DNA from 3 places in the Psychrobacillus sp. FJAT-21963 genome. Region 3 is predicted to be linked to each of the others. Evidence: riboswitches for the same ligand, from Rfam matches in the RefSeq annotation. Region 3 holds a riboswitch; each other region holds the start of a gene.
What was found. A riboswitch is a leader RNA that binds a small molecule or an ion and turns the genes downstream of it on or off. The one in region 3 is predicted to bind S-adenosylmethionine.
Positions count from the first base shown of each region.

Region 1 (5,384 bases), on a different contig from region 3:
TGAGCACACCTAGTTGTCCTGTCAGTCTAAGCTCATCTAACAACTGATCACCATCAAATGTTGCTCCGATTGGTTTATAGTGAGTATATGCTTCTTTGATGAAATAAGCCGCTTCTTTATTAAACATGGCCGTCTTACCTTGCGAACTTACCACATAAACAGCATCAAATAAAACCGAATCGGCAGTTAGGAAAGTATGATCTACAGGTAACAGGGAACCATCTGCTCCTGCAACTGCTCCTCCATGATCACTTACAACCTCGGGCTGCGTTCCGCTTGCTTTTAAACTATCTAAAATAGCTGCAAGATTTGCGTCAAATCCATCTCCTACTAACACTGCGATTTTACGTGTGTCGGGTTTCATCATTGTATTCAGCTGACTTAATGCTGGAGATGATTTGCTGTTCTTTGTAAGATCGCTCCCTTGCACGACTAAGCCTAGGTTTTCTCCTACTTTCGTAGCCAATTCCAAGTCAACGTTTGCCAACATCTCTAATACTTGTTGACGTACTGATATTTCTAGACATTTTCCGAGCTCAAAGCTAAATGCATTTATTATATGAATTCTTTCGGGATTACTCATACTATTCCAAAACAGAGTAGCTTGAGAAAAATGATCTTTAAAGCTTTCACTTCGGGCACGTACCTTGCGTGCATCAATTTTCTCCTGATAGTGTGCATATCCACCATCCGCTTCACTTACAGGAGCTGGAGTATTTCCTGCTAACGAGTTCTTATGATAGCTTACTCTTCCTACATTAATTGTTTGTCTACCATATCCATCTCGTTGGTTATTATGGAATGGGCAGACTGGACGGTTAATCGGTAGCTCATGAAAGTTAGGGCCACCAAGTCTTATCAATTGTGTATCCGTATATGAGAACAACCGCCCCTGTAGAAGTGGATCGTTTGTAAAGTCGATCCCCGGAACTACATTACCAGGATGGAAGGCAACTTGCTCCGTCTCTGCAAATACATTATCTACATTGCGATTCAACGTCATTTTACCAATAATTTTTACTGGTACTTCTTCCTCTGGCCATATCTTTGTCGGATCTAGAATATCAAAATCAAAATTAAATTCGTCTTCCTCCGCAATTAACTGTACGCCAAATTCGTACTCTGGATAGTTTCCATTTTCAATTGACTCATATAAATCACGACGATGGAAGTCAGGATCTTTCCCATTTATCTTTTGCGCTTCGTCCCATACGACTGAATGTACACCTAGTACTGGCTTCCAGTGGAATTTTACAAAATGGGACTTTCCTTCTTCATTTACAAATCGGAATGTATTTACGCCAAACCCTTCCATCATTCGGAAACTGCGAGGAATGGCTCTATCCGACATCGCCCACATAATCATATGAGCTGACTCTTGATTGTTTGCGATGAAGTCCCAAAAAGTATCATGTGCAGTTGCAGCTTGTGGAATCTCGTTATGCGGTTCTGGTTTTAACGCATGTATTAAATCAGGAAACTTAATGGCATCTTGGATAAAAAATACAGGAATATTGTTTCCTACTAAATCGTAATTTCCCTCTTCTGTATAAAACTTAGTAGCAAAACCACGTGCATCACGAGCAAGCTCACCCGATCCACGAGATCCAGCTACGGTCGAAAACCTTACAAAAACCGGTGTTTTCTCACCAGGTGTTTGCAAGAATTTCGCTTTTGTATAAGGTTGTAAGGATTCATATAATTCAAATACTCCATGTGCAGCATAGCCACGAGCATGAACTATTCGCTCTGGAATCCGTTCATGATCAAAATGGGTCATTTTTTCACGAAAATGAAAATCCTCTAAGAGAGTAGGACCACGTTCGCCTGCTTTTAAAGAAAATTCATCCTCTGAAACTTTTAATCCATGGTTCGTAGTAAGAGACTTATCTTTATCATCTACACGAAACTGTTCTAATTGTTCATTTTTACTGTTCTCATTTACTTTTTTATCCAAGCTTATTCCTCCTCTATTAAATTCATCACATACATACAGTTCCCCATAAAATGATGAAGAAACATCTTTTGTTTAAGTTGAATAAAATATTCACAAAATATATTAATTCCTATCTGTTTTGTATAATTTAGCATTGACTTCACTCAATTAACGTAGTAAACTCATTTCAACAACTCCATATTACTTATCAAGAGAAGCAGAGGGACTGGCCCTATGATGCTTCAGCAACCGCTAATTATGGCATGGTGCTACATCCAGCAAGAAACGTCTTGAGAGATAAGTGTACATAATATACATGAAACTCTTTTCGTTTTGAAAAGAGATTTTTTTTCATTTAATTCATACTTTAACAATAAGAATAGTACGTTACTTATTAAAGGAGACGAACACTGTTGAGTAATATATTTATCAAAACTGAAAAACAAAAAAAATGGCTTGATCAATTGCATCAATTTGAGGAGAAATTTAAAAGTAAGTCCGCAGAAATTGATGAACTTTCCATTTTCCCTTTAGAAAATGTAAAGGACTTAGTGGGGATTGGTTATGCAAGCCTTACATTACCTTTAGAGTTAGGCGGAGAAGGATTCTCTGTTTATGACATGGTTCTTTTGCAAGAAACACTTGCAAGCTATGATGCTAACACTGCCTTGTCTATGGGTTGGAGTTTAGGGGTTGTCGGTGAGTTGTACGAGAAAAGCCTTTGGAAAAAGGATAAATTAGACTTTTTTGCAAATGAGGTTATTAACGGTGCACTAATAAATCGTTCTGCAAGTGAGACGCAAACAGGCAGCCCCACCCGTGGAGGACGCCCAGGTACAACAGCTGTAAAAAATGGAGACACGTGGGTAATAAATGGTCGAAAAATTTTCACAACGGCTTCTCCAGTGCTTTCCTATTTTTTAACTTCTGCTTGGATTGAAGAAAAAGAAAGAGTTGGCTTCTTCCTTATCAATAGAAATTTAGATGGGGTATCCATCGAAGAAACATGGGATGTCGTATCGATGCGTGGAACGAGCAGCAACGATTTACTATTAAATAATGTAGTTGTCCATGAATCTGATCTAGTTGAACTTCCAGAGTTTGCGAGCGGTGGGAAAATAAATGGCTGGTTACTCCATATTCCAGCTACTTATCTTGGAGTTGCACAAGCTGCTCGCGATTACGCAGTTCACTTTGCTAATACGCATTCTCCAAATAGTTTGAATGGTCCTATTGCACAGTTACCAAATGTTCAACAGCTCATAGGGGAAATAGATTTAGAGCTTACGAAAGCACGATTTGTCATTTATGGAGCAGCTTCTTCCTATGACAACGAAGCTACAAGACATTTACTGACAAATGAAGTAAGTGTTGCAAAGCATATTGTGACAAACTCTGCTATAACAATCGTTGATAAAGCGATGCGGTTAGTTGGAGCGAAAAGTCTGCAAAGAACCAATCCATTACAACGCTACTATCGTGATGTTCGAGCCGGACTACATAACCCTCCGATGGATGATATGACGATTAAAAAACTAGCACTAACTGCATTGGAAGAAGAAAAAATCAAAAATAATTAGTTAAATAAGGGGAATGGTGAAAATGAAATTTAAAAAGTATTTAAAATTAGCAGCAGTCGGATTGGCATCCGTAACGATTTTATCAGCATGTGGATCAAATGATGATACAAGCGCAAGTACCAGTACTGAAAGTAACGGAGATGTACGTAAAGTAAAAGTAGCATACGACCAAGCTTCTAAACCAATTTCATGGCAAGACGAAAAAGGAAATGCGACAGGTTATGATGTAGAAGTGATGAAGTTAGTAGATGAGCTTCTACCTGAATATGAATTTGAATACGTGGGAACAACAAGCGATGATTTATTGATTGGAGTGGAACAAGGGAAATACCAAGTAGGTGTTAAAAATGCATTTTGGACGGAAGAACGTACTGCAAAATTTATCTTCCCTCAAGAATTCCTTGGTTTAAGTAGTACAGGTCTAGTCCTGAAAAAAGAAAATGAACAGATTAAATCATTAGAAGATTTTGCTTCAGCAGAACTTTCACTAGCTCCAATCGCAGCAAATAATGCACAATACACAATCATTGATGAGTACAACAAAGAAAATCCAGACAATCCGGTTAAACTCGAAGCTGGAGATGCGTTTACAGTAGACGTAGTTCAATGGGTGAATGAAGGACGCGTGGATGGTGGTATTACATTGGAAGGTGTCTTTGAAAAACAAGTACTCGCAGAAGATGGTCCATACTACAACTTAAAAGATGAAGTTGTTTATAACGAGTTCGCAGTAATTAAAACTTGGCCATTATTCAACAAAAAAGAACAAGAATTTGCTGATGCATACGACAAAGCTATCAAACAATTAAAAGAACAAAAGAAAACTAGCGATCTTAGCACAGAATTCTACGGTCGAGACCTATTTGAAGTATTGGATAGCGTAAAACGATAATTACAATATTACAATGAAGGCTGTTGCGCGTAGCATACGTCAACAGCCTTTACCATTTGCATAGGGGGAAGATTTAGCAAAATGGAAAAATATTTTGATGTTTCTTATATATGGAGTTCCCTTCCAGCATTGCTTCCGTTTTTGAAAGTTACTTTTCTAGTAGCTGGATTATCTATTATTTTTGGAACCTTCTTTGGTTTTATCCTTGCAGCAATGAAACTAGGGAAGAATAAAGTAGGGAAAAAACTAGCTAATTTATATACAACTATTTTAAGGTGTACACCTTCTATTGTTCTTTTGTTTTTAGTGTATTATGGTGTACCTTCATTAGCTGAAAACTTTGGGATTTATTTGCAGGACCTTCATACAGGAGTATTTGTAGTTATTACATTTACTTTGCAGTTTGCCGCAATTATGTCGGAAGTTATTCGCTCTGCATATGAGTCTATTGAAAAAGGTCAATATGAAGCTGCTGTTAGCGTTGGTTTAAGTCCCTTTCAAGCATATCGCCGTATTATTTTCCCTCAAGCTCTTGTTGTAGCATTACCTAACTTTGGGAACGGGATGATCGCGCTCCTTCAAGAAGGTTCATTAGCTTATACAATTGGATTAATAGATATAGTCGGCAAAGCAAATTTAATTATTGCCGCCAACTATAATTCTCATGCTTTAGAAATATTTATTGCACTAGCTTTAATCTACTGGATATTATCTATCCTAATAGAGAAACTCTTTGCACAACTAGAAAAAATGTTTAGTAAGGGCAAGCAAACAATTAAAACGACGTAAGGAGTGTTCGAAATGTCGGAAGGTTTAAATTATGAATTTTTAATAGATACGTTTTTTGTTGCATTATCCGGTGTGCCAGTCACTCTACTCGTTACAGTTGTAGCATTGCTCATTGCACTCCCTGCAGGTTTTTTGTTGGCATTAACAAGAATCAATCAAGTACCTGTATTAAATAGAATTTCACAAG
Region 1 covers NZ_LJIY01000004.1:298,779-304,162, forward strand. The annotation lists gene AN959_RS12280 (catalase) at 1-1,957, opposite strand, end outside; SAM riboswitch class I at 2,139-2,240, shown strand; gene AN959_RS12285 (acyl-CoA dehydrogenase family protein) at 2,350-3,516, shown strand; gene AN959_RS12290 (transporter substrate-binding domain-containing protein) at 3,539-4,408, shown strand; gene AN959_RS12295 (amino acid ABC transporter permease) at 4,490-5,197, shown strand; gene AN959_RS12300 (amino acid ABC transporter permease) at 5,210-5,384, shown strand, end outside.
Region 1: another riboswitch for S-adenosylmethionine. It lies ahead of AN959_RS12285 (acyl-CoA dehydrogenase family protein); the one in region 3 lies ahead of AN959_RS17790 (methionine ABC transporter ATP-binding protein).

Region 2 (5,384 bases), on a different contig from region 3:
TTTAATAATAGCGTTTTTCCACGGTTTGCTTTACTTGGATCTGGTATTGGTCTATCCATTATAGTTCTTTGCTGGACAGGAAAAAAATATACTTATTTTCTTTCACCATTGTGAGTTTGTACAGAAATATTATCAATAGTTTATAATTTGCATTCTACCATTAAGTAAAAATAATATATATCTGACTAATGTTTAACTAAGTAAATAAATTAGTTTTAGGATAATTAGGAGGTTTTATTGTGTTAGTTGGAGCGCTTGGTATTCTCCTTGTATAGAAAGAGAAGGCACAACAAAAGAAGATCCAGCTACTTCAGCAGTTAACTCTTATCTACAAATGTGGGAAGCAGAAAACGTATTTGTAGTCGGAGCATCTATATTTCCTCATAATAGTAACTTTAATCTTACTAGAACAATTGGAGCACTTTCTTACCGTGCTGCAGAAGGAATTCAAACTTATTTAAAACAAGGTGGACTTCTAGTTAAATAATAATCAATAAAACTCCTAAATAGCTTGTTACAGGCAATTTAGGAGTTTATATAATAGGCTATTTGTTTAAAAGGTCACTACGCATTCGATACAGGATTCAGTGTTTGCTTTTTAACTTTTTATAGAATGTACTTTAAAACTTGCAATTTTGAATGAAACATCCCTATTTAGTAACTATCTAGAATGCTCATGCATGCAGTTCTTCTTATTAACCTTGTGCAACTTCCTCGTCTTGGTAGACTGGTACCCATCCTTCAGTTGTTACAAAGATTCGTGCTGCTACTACTTTACGGTCTTCGGCAAGTGTAAAGTAATGTGTGATATTCTCTGGAACTGAGATTAGATCTCCAGGTGATAGATGGACTTCAAAGAAATTTTCATCTTTTCCTTGAATAATAAATACTCCGTGACCGCTAACAATGTAACGAACTTCATCATCTGTATGAAGATGTTTACGTTCAAAGTTTTTTAATAGTTCATCTAAGTTTGGATTAGAGTCAGATAAAGAAATGATATCAGCTGCTTTGTACCCACGACGTTCTGATATATCATCTATTTCTGCTTTAAATGCATTTAAAATTTCTTCTTTTTCTGCATCGCTAAGATCATACTTTTCACGAAGTTGCTCTGGTAATTTTTCTATATCCCAATGCTCATAAATTACTTCTTGTTGCTCTAAAAATGCAGCAACCTCATTTTGTGCTTCAATTGTTTCATTTGTTCCTTGAATTTTAATGATAGCCATCTAAATCTTCCTCTCTTATTTTTATTTTATTTGACGTAAAGTCAACTGATACTGAAATAAAAATTCACAAGCTTCAAGTAACTTCTTTGCTTCGAAACCATCCCTACCCCAAACAGTAATACCGTGATTCCGTATAAGTACAGCTCCTTTATCACCATCTATATATGTCTGAAACTCTTCGGCGAGAAGTGGAATATGGGCATGATTTGGAATGATAGGAATAGAAAGAATTGCATCTTCTTCCCACAAATCGAAAGCTTTAATAAGTTCTTGCCCTTGAAAATCTATTTTTCCCTGATCACCGTATAATTCGGAGATGACGTTATTAGCAACTGTGTGAACATGGAGACTACAGCCCGCAGAAGTTTTAGAATAAATAGCACAGTGCAATAATGTTTCTGCAGACGGCTTTAAAATGGTATCTTCTATTGGCTCTCCATTTATATTTACATGTAAAAAGTCTTCTTTTGTTCGCTTATTCTTATCTTTTCCGCTTGCTGTAACTAAAAACTCTACTGGTTCATCATTCACCTTAATTGCTAAATTTCCACTAGTTCCCATAAACCAATCTCGTTTAGCAAGTTCGTCTTTTATATCTGCTAACTCTTCCCATCTACCACGGAGCGTTATCATGTTTGAACACCTAACCTTGTTTCAATAATAGTCATGACATCTCGAAAATTTTCGAAAGGTTCATATGGAATATTCAATTCCTTGCACTTTTCAATAAGAAAATCCCGTGCTATGACAACATCTGCTAATTTTGCAGCTTCTAAGTCAGTAATAGAATCACCAATTACAACACTTAACGAATCTTTTTCTTGGAGCTTTCGAATAATGGATGGCTTACAGCATCCGCAACCTTTGCTCGTACATAAATCATCGCAGACATGCGGAAAATTGATTTGTATTCTTTCTCCTGAGAAGTCTGCTTCATTACAATAAACCCCCGAAAAAGGACCAAACTTTTCTAGCATTGGATGAACAAAAAAATCAATTCCACCACTAACAATATAGAGAGGGATATCGTGCTTTCTTGTATAAGAAACAAAATCGGCGAATCCTTCTCTAATCTCTGCCTGATCAAGCAAGTAGCTTATAATTTGATCTTTTATAGATACAGGTAACAGAGAGAACATTTGAGCAACACCTTCTCGGATAGATTGCTTTTGCCCTAAAATATTCTCTTTGATCGGCAAGTATGCTGGGGGAGCAAATTTTTTCATAATGGATATAATATTGTCTTGGTTTGTAATGGTCCCATCAAAATCACAATAGATTACTAGCTTACTCATAATGCTTACCCCCATAGTTCCAATGCTGCTTTTAGTTCTGGAAACTGTTTTGCTGCTTCAGCATACGGAATTCCATCAAGGACTGCTGATACGGCCTGCCTAAAGGCAAGTCCTCCTCCTGTAGCGCCAGTAGGATGACCATGCACTCCACCACCTGCATTTATAATGCTGTCTATGCCAAAGTCTTCGATTAACAAAGGAACCAATCCAGGATGAATTCCAGCCGAAGGAACTGGAAAAGTTCGTTTTACTGCACTTTCTTTCGTCAATTCTTCCCCAAGTGATAGTGCAGCTGTTTTCTCCAGTGCGACGCTTCCGTATGGTGAGGGGAATAATGAAAAATCTGCCCCTGCATAACGAGTCAATTTACCAAGTAAAAGTGGTGTTGAAACTCCATAAAATGGGGATGAAGTAAAAGCACCACTATAGGCTGGATGGGCCATGAATGGCAACTGAATATCTTCATCTTCCACAAGTTCTTGAAGTACATCTAGACCATATGCATGAACATTAAATAATAGAGCATCAGCCCCAAGCTCTTTTGCCTTTTTTGCTTTTGATTTTAAATCGGATGTCCGCCCAGATAGGTTAACTGCATAAAGTGTTCGATGTCCAGTTTCCTCATACACCTGACGTAGTACTTCTTTAGCTGTAATAATTCTTTTTTCAAAAGGAGTAAGGGGGTTTTCGAAGAGAATTTCATCATCTTTTACTAAATCTACTCCACCTAGAGCTTGGTTACGTAGCTGTTCAGATAGGTAATTGATATCTCTTCCAATTACTCCTTTAAAAATACTCATCACAAGTGGACGATTATACACTCCTAGCAATTTACGAATACTTTCAATTCCGAATCTAGGTCCTGGGAAATTATCTAAAAGGTCTGATGAGAATTCCAAGTCTAGTAGCTTTACTTCACCGTCAAGCGATAGTTTGCCGAAAACAGTTGTTAATATGGCAGGTAAATCTGCAGAGAAATTAGCACTAGGATAGTTTATTTTAATCTCTGCTTTGATTTCATCTCGTTTTAGCGGATGGTGACTATTTTCAAATTCAGTTATCGATATAACATTTCCTTTATGCTTTTTTAATTGCTCTTGCTCTAGTAACGGCAAATCAGTCCAGGATCCTATAGTTAAACCGAGCGCAATTCCTTCTGCTTTTTTTTCAAAAGTTCCAGGTTTACCGTAAACCTGATAGAGAGTAGTAATTCCACTCATTTATTATCACAATCCTTTATATAACAAATTTCAACTTAGTCAATGTCGCAGCGTCTTGCCCCTTCTAAATATAAAAAACCTCTTCCAAATAAGAAGAGGTTAAAAAATTAACGACTTCTTATCTCTCAGTCTACTGACTGCAAGAATTAGCACCGTGTCCATAATGGATCGGTTGCCGGGTATCATAGGGCTCGTCCCTCCACCTGCTCTAAATAAGAAAAAGTTATTCAATTGAGTTAGTCAAATTAATAATGATTATTTCATGCAATATAAAGATTGTCAATATAGTTATTAGAATTTTTTTTGTTTTTAAAAAATGATTGACATGTGTTTTTTGAGTATGCTAGGATGATTTTCAAATAGTATAACGTTTTAATTAATAGCACTCTTATCAAGAGCAGGCAGAGGGTAATGGCCCGATGAAGCCCAGCAACCGACCGTAATACCGTTGTGAGACGGGGCGCATTTTGCGCCGAGATGAAAATCTTCTAAGGCACGGTGCTAATTCCATCAGAAAGGTAACTTTCTGAAAGATAAGAGGCGAGAGATCTCTTATTCTACGCCTCTTTCTTATGAAAGAGGCTTTTTATTTTGAAACGGAAAGGTAGAGAATAATGACGACAGCTACAAAGAGACAATATGAATCATTAACAGAAGAAAGTGCTATTTTATATGCAAAAGAACTTAACTTCTTCCCGCAAGACACAGAGTTGGAGTGTCGTGAGATAGGTGACGGTAATCTTAACTATGTATTTCATATTAAGGAATTGAACGGTGATAAGAGTCTTATTATTAAACAGGCTTTACCATACGCAAAGGTTGTCGGAGAAAGTTGGCCACTAACGTTAAAACGAGCAGTGATTGAAGCAAATGCATTAAAAAAACATGCTGAATTTGCAGCCAATCTTGTTCCGACCGTATATGCAATTGATGAGGATCTTGCGCTTACGGTAATGGAGGATTTATCTCACTTAAAAATTGCACGTGAAGGGTTGATTAAACTTGAATCATATCCAAACCTTTCAAAAGATATTGGAGAATATTTAGCTCAAACACTATTTCATACATCTGATTTTGCATTACACCCTTTTGAAAAAAAGAAACTAGTTTCAGAGTTTTCCAATCCAGAACTTTGTAAAATCACAGAAGATCTTATTTTTACAGATCCGTTTTTTGACTATGAAACAAATGACTTTGAAGCATTGTTGCAAGAAGACGTAGAAACTATTTGGAATAACGGGCGCTTAAAGCTAGAGGTTGCAAAATTAAAGAATAGCTTCATGACAGAAGCGGAAGCATTATTACATGGAGATTTGCATACAGGGAGCATCTTTGCTAGTGAAACCGAAACGAAAGTAATAGACCCAGAGTTTGCTTTTTATGGACCTATTGGCTTTGATATTGGATTGTTTTTAGCAAATCTAATCGTGCAAAATGTTACAAGAGAAGAGGATGAGCGGGGAGTTATTGTCACCCATATCAAACAAACTTGGGATGTCTTTTCGACTAAATTTTCGGAATTATGGGATAAAAAAAGTGTCGATTCCTATAAAGACACAGATGGCTATAAAGAATATGTCTTGGATAAAATTTTCCGAGATACACTAGGCTTTGCTGGATGTGAATTAATTCGTCGT
Region 2 covers NZ_LJIY01000005.1:141,807-147,190, reverse strand. The annotation lists gene AN959_RS13155 (hypothetical protein) at 1-114, shown strand, start outside; partial or broken gene AN959_RS20720 (GMC oxidoreductase) at 299-487, shown strand; gene AN959_RS13150 (acireductone dioxygenase) at 696-1,232, opposite strand; gene AN959_RS13145 (methylthioribulose 1-phosphate dehydratase) at 1,254-1,865, opposite strand; gene AN959_RS13140 (2-hydroxy-3-keto-5-methylthiopentenyl-1-phosphate phosphatase) at 1,862-2,527, opposite strand; gene mtnW (2,3-diketo-5-methylthiopentyl-1-phosphate enolase) at 2,533-3,747, opposite strand; SAM riboswitch class I at 3,863-3,966, opposite strand; SAM riboswitch class I at 4,133-4,287, shown strand; gene mtnK (S-methyl-5-thioribose kinase) at 4,362-5,384, shown strand, end outside.
Region 2: another riboswitch for S-adenosylmethionine. It lies ahead of mtnW (2,3-diketo-5-methylthiopentyl-1-phosphate enolase); the one in region 3 lies ahead of AN959_RS17790 (methionine ABC transporter ATP-binding protein).

Region 3 (5,384 bases):
ATATCGTGTTTGTCGAGCTTCCACAAGTAGGAGACGATATTAAAGCTGGAGATCCTTTCGGAAGTGTAGAATCAGTTAAAACTGTTTCTGAACTGTATGCTCCGATCAGCGGTAAAGTAGTAGAAGTAAACGCTGATTTAGAAGACAGCCCTGAATATGTAAACGAATCTCCGTATGAAAATGCATGGATGATCGTAGTTGAGCCTTCTGACGTAGCAGAAGTGGATGCACTATTATCTGCAGAACAATACGAAGAGTTAATTCAAGAATAATGGATTTAAAAAGGCGCCGGTTATTTACTGGCGCTTTTTCATATACTAGTATATATAATGTGCTGGGAGAGAAGCTGATGGCTAAGGTATTTAGTGAAAAAGTAATTCTTGTTGAAGGTAGATCAGATAAACTGAAACTTTTAACCATTCTTGCTGAAGCAACTGAAATTGTTTGTACGAATGGCACTATTTCTAATGTTAAATTAGAAGAAATCTTAAGTCCTTTAGAAGAATTGCCCATATATGCTTTTTTAGACTCCGATAAATCAGGAGAACAAATACGATCGGTAGTTAGAAAGGTATATCCAGAAGCAATTCATCTATATACGAATCCTGTATATGGTGAAGTTGCAAATACCCCGCTTGATGTTTTGGCTTCTATCTTACAACGTGCTAAGATTAAGGTGAAAAAAGAATTTTTAACATAGGATGATGTTTGTGAATGAATGGTCTCGAGAGGAATGGGAGCAAGCTAAAAATGCTCCTAGTCTTTCTCTTTTATATATTTACACCCCAATGTGTGGGACATGCCAAGTTGCCTCTAAAATGATGAAGGTACTTAAAGAAATTGTACAGTTTCCAGTTGGACAGGCAAATATAAATTATATGAAAGATTTAGCGATGGATTATGAAATTGAAAGTGTGCCATGTCTTTTAATTGCAAAAGAAGGAATTGTTTATAAAAAGGTTTATGCTTTCCAATCAATTCCTTATCTTTTAGATGTTATAAAAAGTGTTGACGACACCGAATTATCATGATAGAATTCGATTTATTGATAACAATTGAATAGTGTCGCTCTTATTAAGAGAGGTGGAGGGAAGTGCCCGATGAAACCCAGCAACCGTCATGTAAATGAAATGGTGCCAAATCACTCAAAGCGTAAAAAATGCTTTGGAAAATGAGAGAATGGATGACTGTTATTTTGAATGATAACATACACCCCTTCTGCTCTTTTGCAGAAGGGGTTTTTTGATAGTAATAGTACTATCTATACAGGAGGGAAGATTTACGTGATTAGCTTGAAAGATATTTCAAAAAAGTTTAGTACGAAGCAAGGTACCATTGTAGCTGTTGACAATGTAAATCTTACAATTAAGCAAGGTGAGATTTTTGGAATTATTGGATATAGTGGTGCAGGAAAAAGTACTTTAATCAGATTGTTGAATGGATTAGAAAAGCCGACTTCAGGACAAATTGTTGTAAATGATAAAGAAATTACATCAATTTCAGAAGGTAAGCTTCGACAAGTAAGACATAAAGTAAGCATGATTTTTCAGCATTTCAATCTTTTGTGGTCAAGAACTGTTGCAGAAAACATAGCTTTTCCTTTGGAAATCGCAGGAGTACCTAAAGAACAAAGAGCTACTCGTGTAAAAGAATTGATTGAGTTAGTAGGTTTAGAAGGCCGAGGAGATTATTATCCTTCTCAATTATCCGGTGGCCAAAAGCAACGGGTAGGAATTGCTCGAGCATTAGCAAACCGCCCAGAAGTGTTGCTTTGTGATGAAGCTACATCTGCACTTGACCCAGAAACAACGGATTCCATATTAGATTTACTGATTAGTATTAACGAAAGATTAGGTTTGACCATTGTACTAATTACGCATGAAATGCAGGTTATTCAAAAGATTTGTAATCGAGTAGCAGTAATGGAGAACGGACATGTGGTAGAGGAAGGGGACGTGCTGGAAGTTTTCCAAAATCCCCAACAGCCCATAACAAAGAGATTTGTTACGCAAGTTTCTGAAAATAATCAATCTCAGCAGACGATTCAAAATTTACAAGAACTATATCCAAATGGCAAACTCATCAAGCTTGTTTTTGTTGGAGACCAAACGGAACAGCCAATTCTATCTAGACTCATTAAACAATTTGATTTGGAATTGAATATAGTTCAAGGAAATATTACACATACGAAAAGTGGAGCTTATGGAACATTGATTCTTCAGATTGACGGTGATGCATCGGCAATCGATAAAGCAATTCTATTTATTCACGAACAAAAAGTACACACAGAGGTGATCAACAATGATTAATACTTTATTTCCAAATGTTGATTGGCCAAAAATGTGGGAAGCGACAATGGAAACTCTTTATATGACTGCAGTTTCTACTTTATTAACATTTGTATTTGGTCTTGCACTAGGATTACTTTTGTTTTTAACAAGTCCGCATCAAGCATGGGCCAATAAACTAACAAATTGGTTGACGGGAGCATTTACTAATATCTTTCGATCGATACCATTTATTATTTTAATCATATTGCTTATTCCATTTACGAAATTACTTTTAGGTACTATTCGTGGACCAAATGCTGCGTTTCCAGCTCTTGTTATTGGAGCTGCTCCATTTTATGCACGAATGGTTTTAATTGGATTAAGAGAAATAGATAAAGGTGTGCTTGAAGCAGCTAAATCGATGGGGGCTAAAACTTCTACTATTATATGGAAGGTTTTATTACCAGAATCGATGCCAGCATTAGTCTCTGGTATTACAGTTACTTGTATATCACTAGTTGGATATACGGCAATGGCGGGAATTATTGGTGCAGGCGGCTTAGGTACGTTAGCATTCTTAGATGGGTTCCAACGCAGTAGAGAAGATGTAACGCTTGTTGCAACCATTTTAATACTCATTGTAGTATTTATTATTCAATGGATTGGCGACGCGATAACAACAAAGATAGACAAGAGATAACTGGTGTTAACGAGATAACTCGATCACATATAAAATTGGGGAATTAGAGAAGGAGAGAAATTAGATGAAAAAGTTTTTAGCAGGAGCATTATTATCCGTTAGTGCATTAACACTAGCTGCTTGTGGTGGAGAAGAAGAAGATAGTAAATTAGTAGTAGGAGCTTCAAACGTTCCTCATGCTGAGATATTAGAACAAGCTAAACCATTATTAGAAGAACAAGGTATTGAACTTACTATCGAAACTTACCAAGACTATGTTTTACCAAACCAAGATTTAGATTCAGGAGACTTGGATGCTAACTTCTTCCAACACATCCCTTATTTTGAAGGACAAAAAGAAGAATTTGGATACGATTTTGAAAATGCAGGTGGAATCCATATTGAGCCAATCGGTTTATATTCTAAAAAATATGGTTCTATTGAAGAATTACCAGAAGGTGCAACGATCTTAATGAGTAACTCTGTTGCAGACCATGGTCGTGTATTAGCAATGTTAGAGGCTCAAGGTTTAATCAAATTAGCTGAAGGTGTTGATAAAACAGCAGCTGAATTAACGGATATTGTAGAGAATCCAAAAAATCTTGAATTTGACGCTAACTATGAAGCTGCATTATTAGTGCAACTGTATGAAAATGAAGAAGGCGATGCAGTACTAATCAATTCAAACTATGCATTAGACGCTGGACTTAACCCAATGGAAGATTCTATTGCTATTGAAGACTCTGAATCACCATATGTAAACATCATTGCAGTTAAAGCTGGCGATGAAGATAAAAAAGAAATCAAAGCTCTAGTAGACGTTTTACACTCTAAAGAAATCCAAGATTTCATCGTTGAAGAGTGGGGCGGATCTGTAGTTCCAGTAAAATAATAATTTAGAACGTAGCAGGCACTTTAAGTGTCTGCTTTTTTATTGTAGAGAAATCATTTGTAAATATGAAAAGTTATTTCTGACCGCATAGAAGGGTTTCGTGACCGTATAAATCCTTGTGATGGAGCACTGGCAATAATAGTAAATAAGTTTTCTGAAGAAAAAAATGTTTGAAGGTATGTTATCATGGGTATGTAAGTATTGTAAGTTTTAAAAAATCGAAAGGAATGATTCATTATCAATTTAGAAGAGTTGCCCTACACAGAACAAATGGACCACGCGTTTAGAGGAGTTCACGGTTTCGGATATACCGAATTACGAAATAGTCAGGATTTACGACTGATGGTTGAACAACGTAGACAGCGAGATCATGAGAAAAGTGTCCAACTAGTCGCGAAAATTGATGCTCAATCTTTTCGAGGTTAATAAAAGATAATAAAAATCCATGGAGAAACTTATTCTCCATGGATTTTTTGGGTTAAACACTATATTCATAGTGAAATCCATTCTCATTTGGAGCAGCTTATTGAAAATTAGCAAAGAATAGTACTTTGTATGAATTTGCATAGATAAGAAAGTAAAATACAAGAAATACAATAGTTTTATAAACCTAAAGAGAAAGTATTTCAAAAGATTTGCATGGCAATAGACTTTGGGTTAAGATTAGAATGATAATAAATTAGAATGGTAAACCATTCGAAGTTACTTAATGGAGGTTATTACATGTCAACTTTAGTAATTAAGGATTTACACGTTGCTATAGACGGTAAAGAGATATTAAAGGGTGTTAATTTAACTATTAATACAAACGAAATTCACGCAGTTATGGGTCCAAACGGTACTGGTAAGTCTACTTTAGCATCTGCTATTATGGGCCATCCAAAATATGAAGTAACTTCAGGTTCAATTGAATTGGACGGGGAAGATGTATTAGAAATGGAAGTAGACGAGCGTGCTCAAGCTGGTTTGTTTTTAGCTATGCAATATCCAAGTGAAATTACTGGAGTAACTAATGCCGATTTCTTACGTTCTGCTATCAATTCACGTCGTGAAGAAGGCGATGAAATTTCATTAATGAAATTCATTCGTGAATTGGACAGCAAAATGGAATTTTTAGAAATGGATTTAGATATGGCTCAACGTTATTTAAATGAAGGATTCTCTGGTGGGGAGAAAAAACGTAATGAAATTCTTCAATTAATGATGTTAAAACCAAAATTTGCTATCTTAGATGAGATTGACTCTGGTCTAGATATCGATGCACTTAAAGTTGTTTCAAAAGGAATTAACGAGATGCGTGGAGAAGGTTTCGGAAGTCTAGTGATCACTCACTACCAACGTCTTCTTAACTACATTACTCCTGACCATGTACATGTTATGATGCAAGGTCGTGTAGTGAAATCTGGTGGTCCTGAGCTTGCACAAAAACTTGAAGCACAAGGATATGACTGGATTAAAGAAGAGTTAGGAATTGAAGACGAGACAGTTGGACAAGAAGCATAAGAAAGGGGACGAATCAGCATGACGGTTGAAACAAAATTGG
Region 3 covers NZ_LJIY01000009.1:243,409-248,792, forward strand. The annotation lists gene gcvH (glycine cleavage system protein GcvH) at 1-272, shown strand, start outside; gene AN959_RS17780 (toprim domain-containing protein) at 350-700, shown strand; gene AN959_RS17785 (thioredoxin family protein) at 711-1,031, shown strand; SAM riboswitch class I at 1,069-1,178, shown strand; gene AN959_RS17790 (methionine ABC transporter ATP-binding protein) at 1,284-2,309, shown strand; gene AN959_RS17795 (methionine ABC transporter permease) at 2,302-2,970, shown strand; gene AN959_RS17800 (MetQ/NlpA family ABC transporter substrate-binding protein) at 3,035-3,841, shown strand; gene sufC (Fe-S cluster assembly ATPase SufC) at 4,565-5,344, shown strand; gene sufD (Fe-S cluster assembly protein SufD) at 5,363-5,384, shown strand, end outside.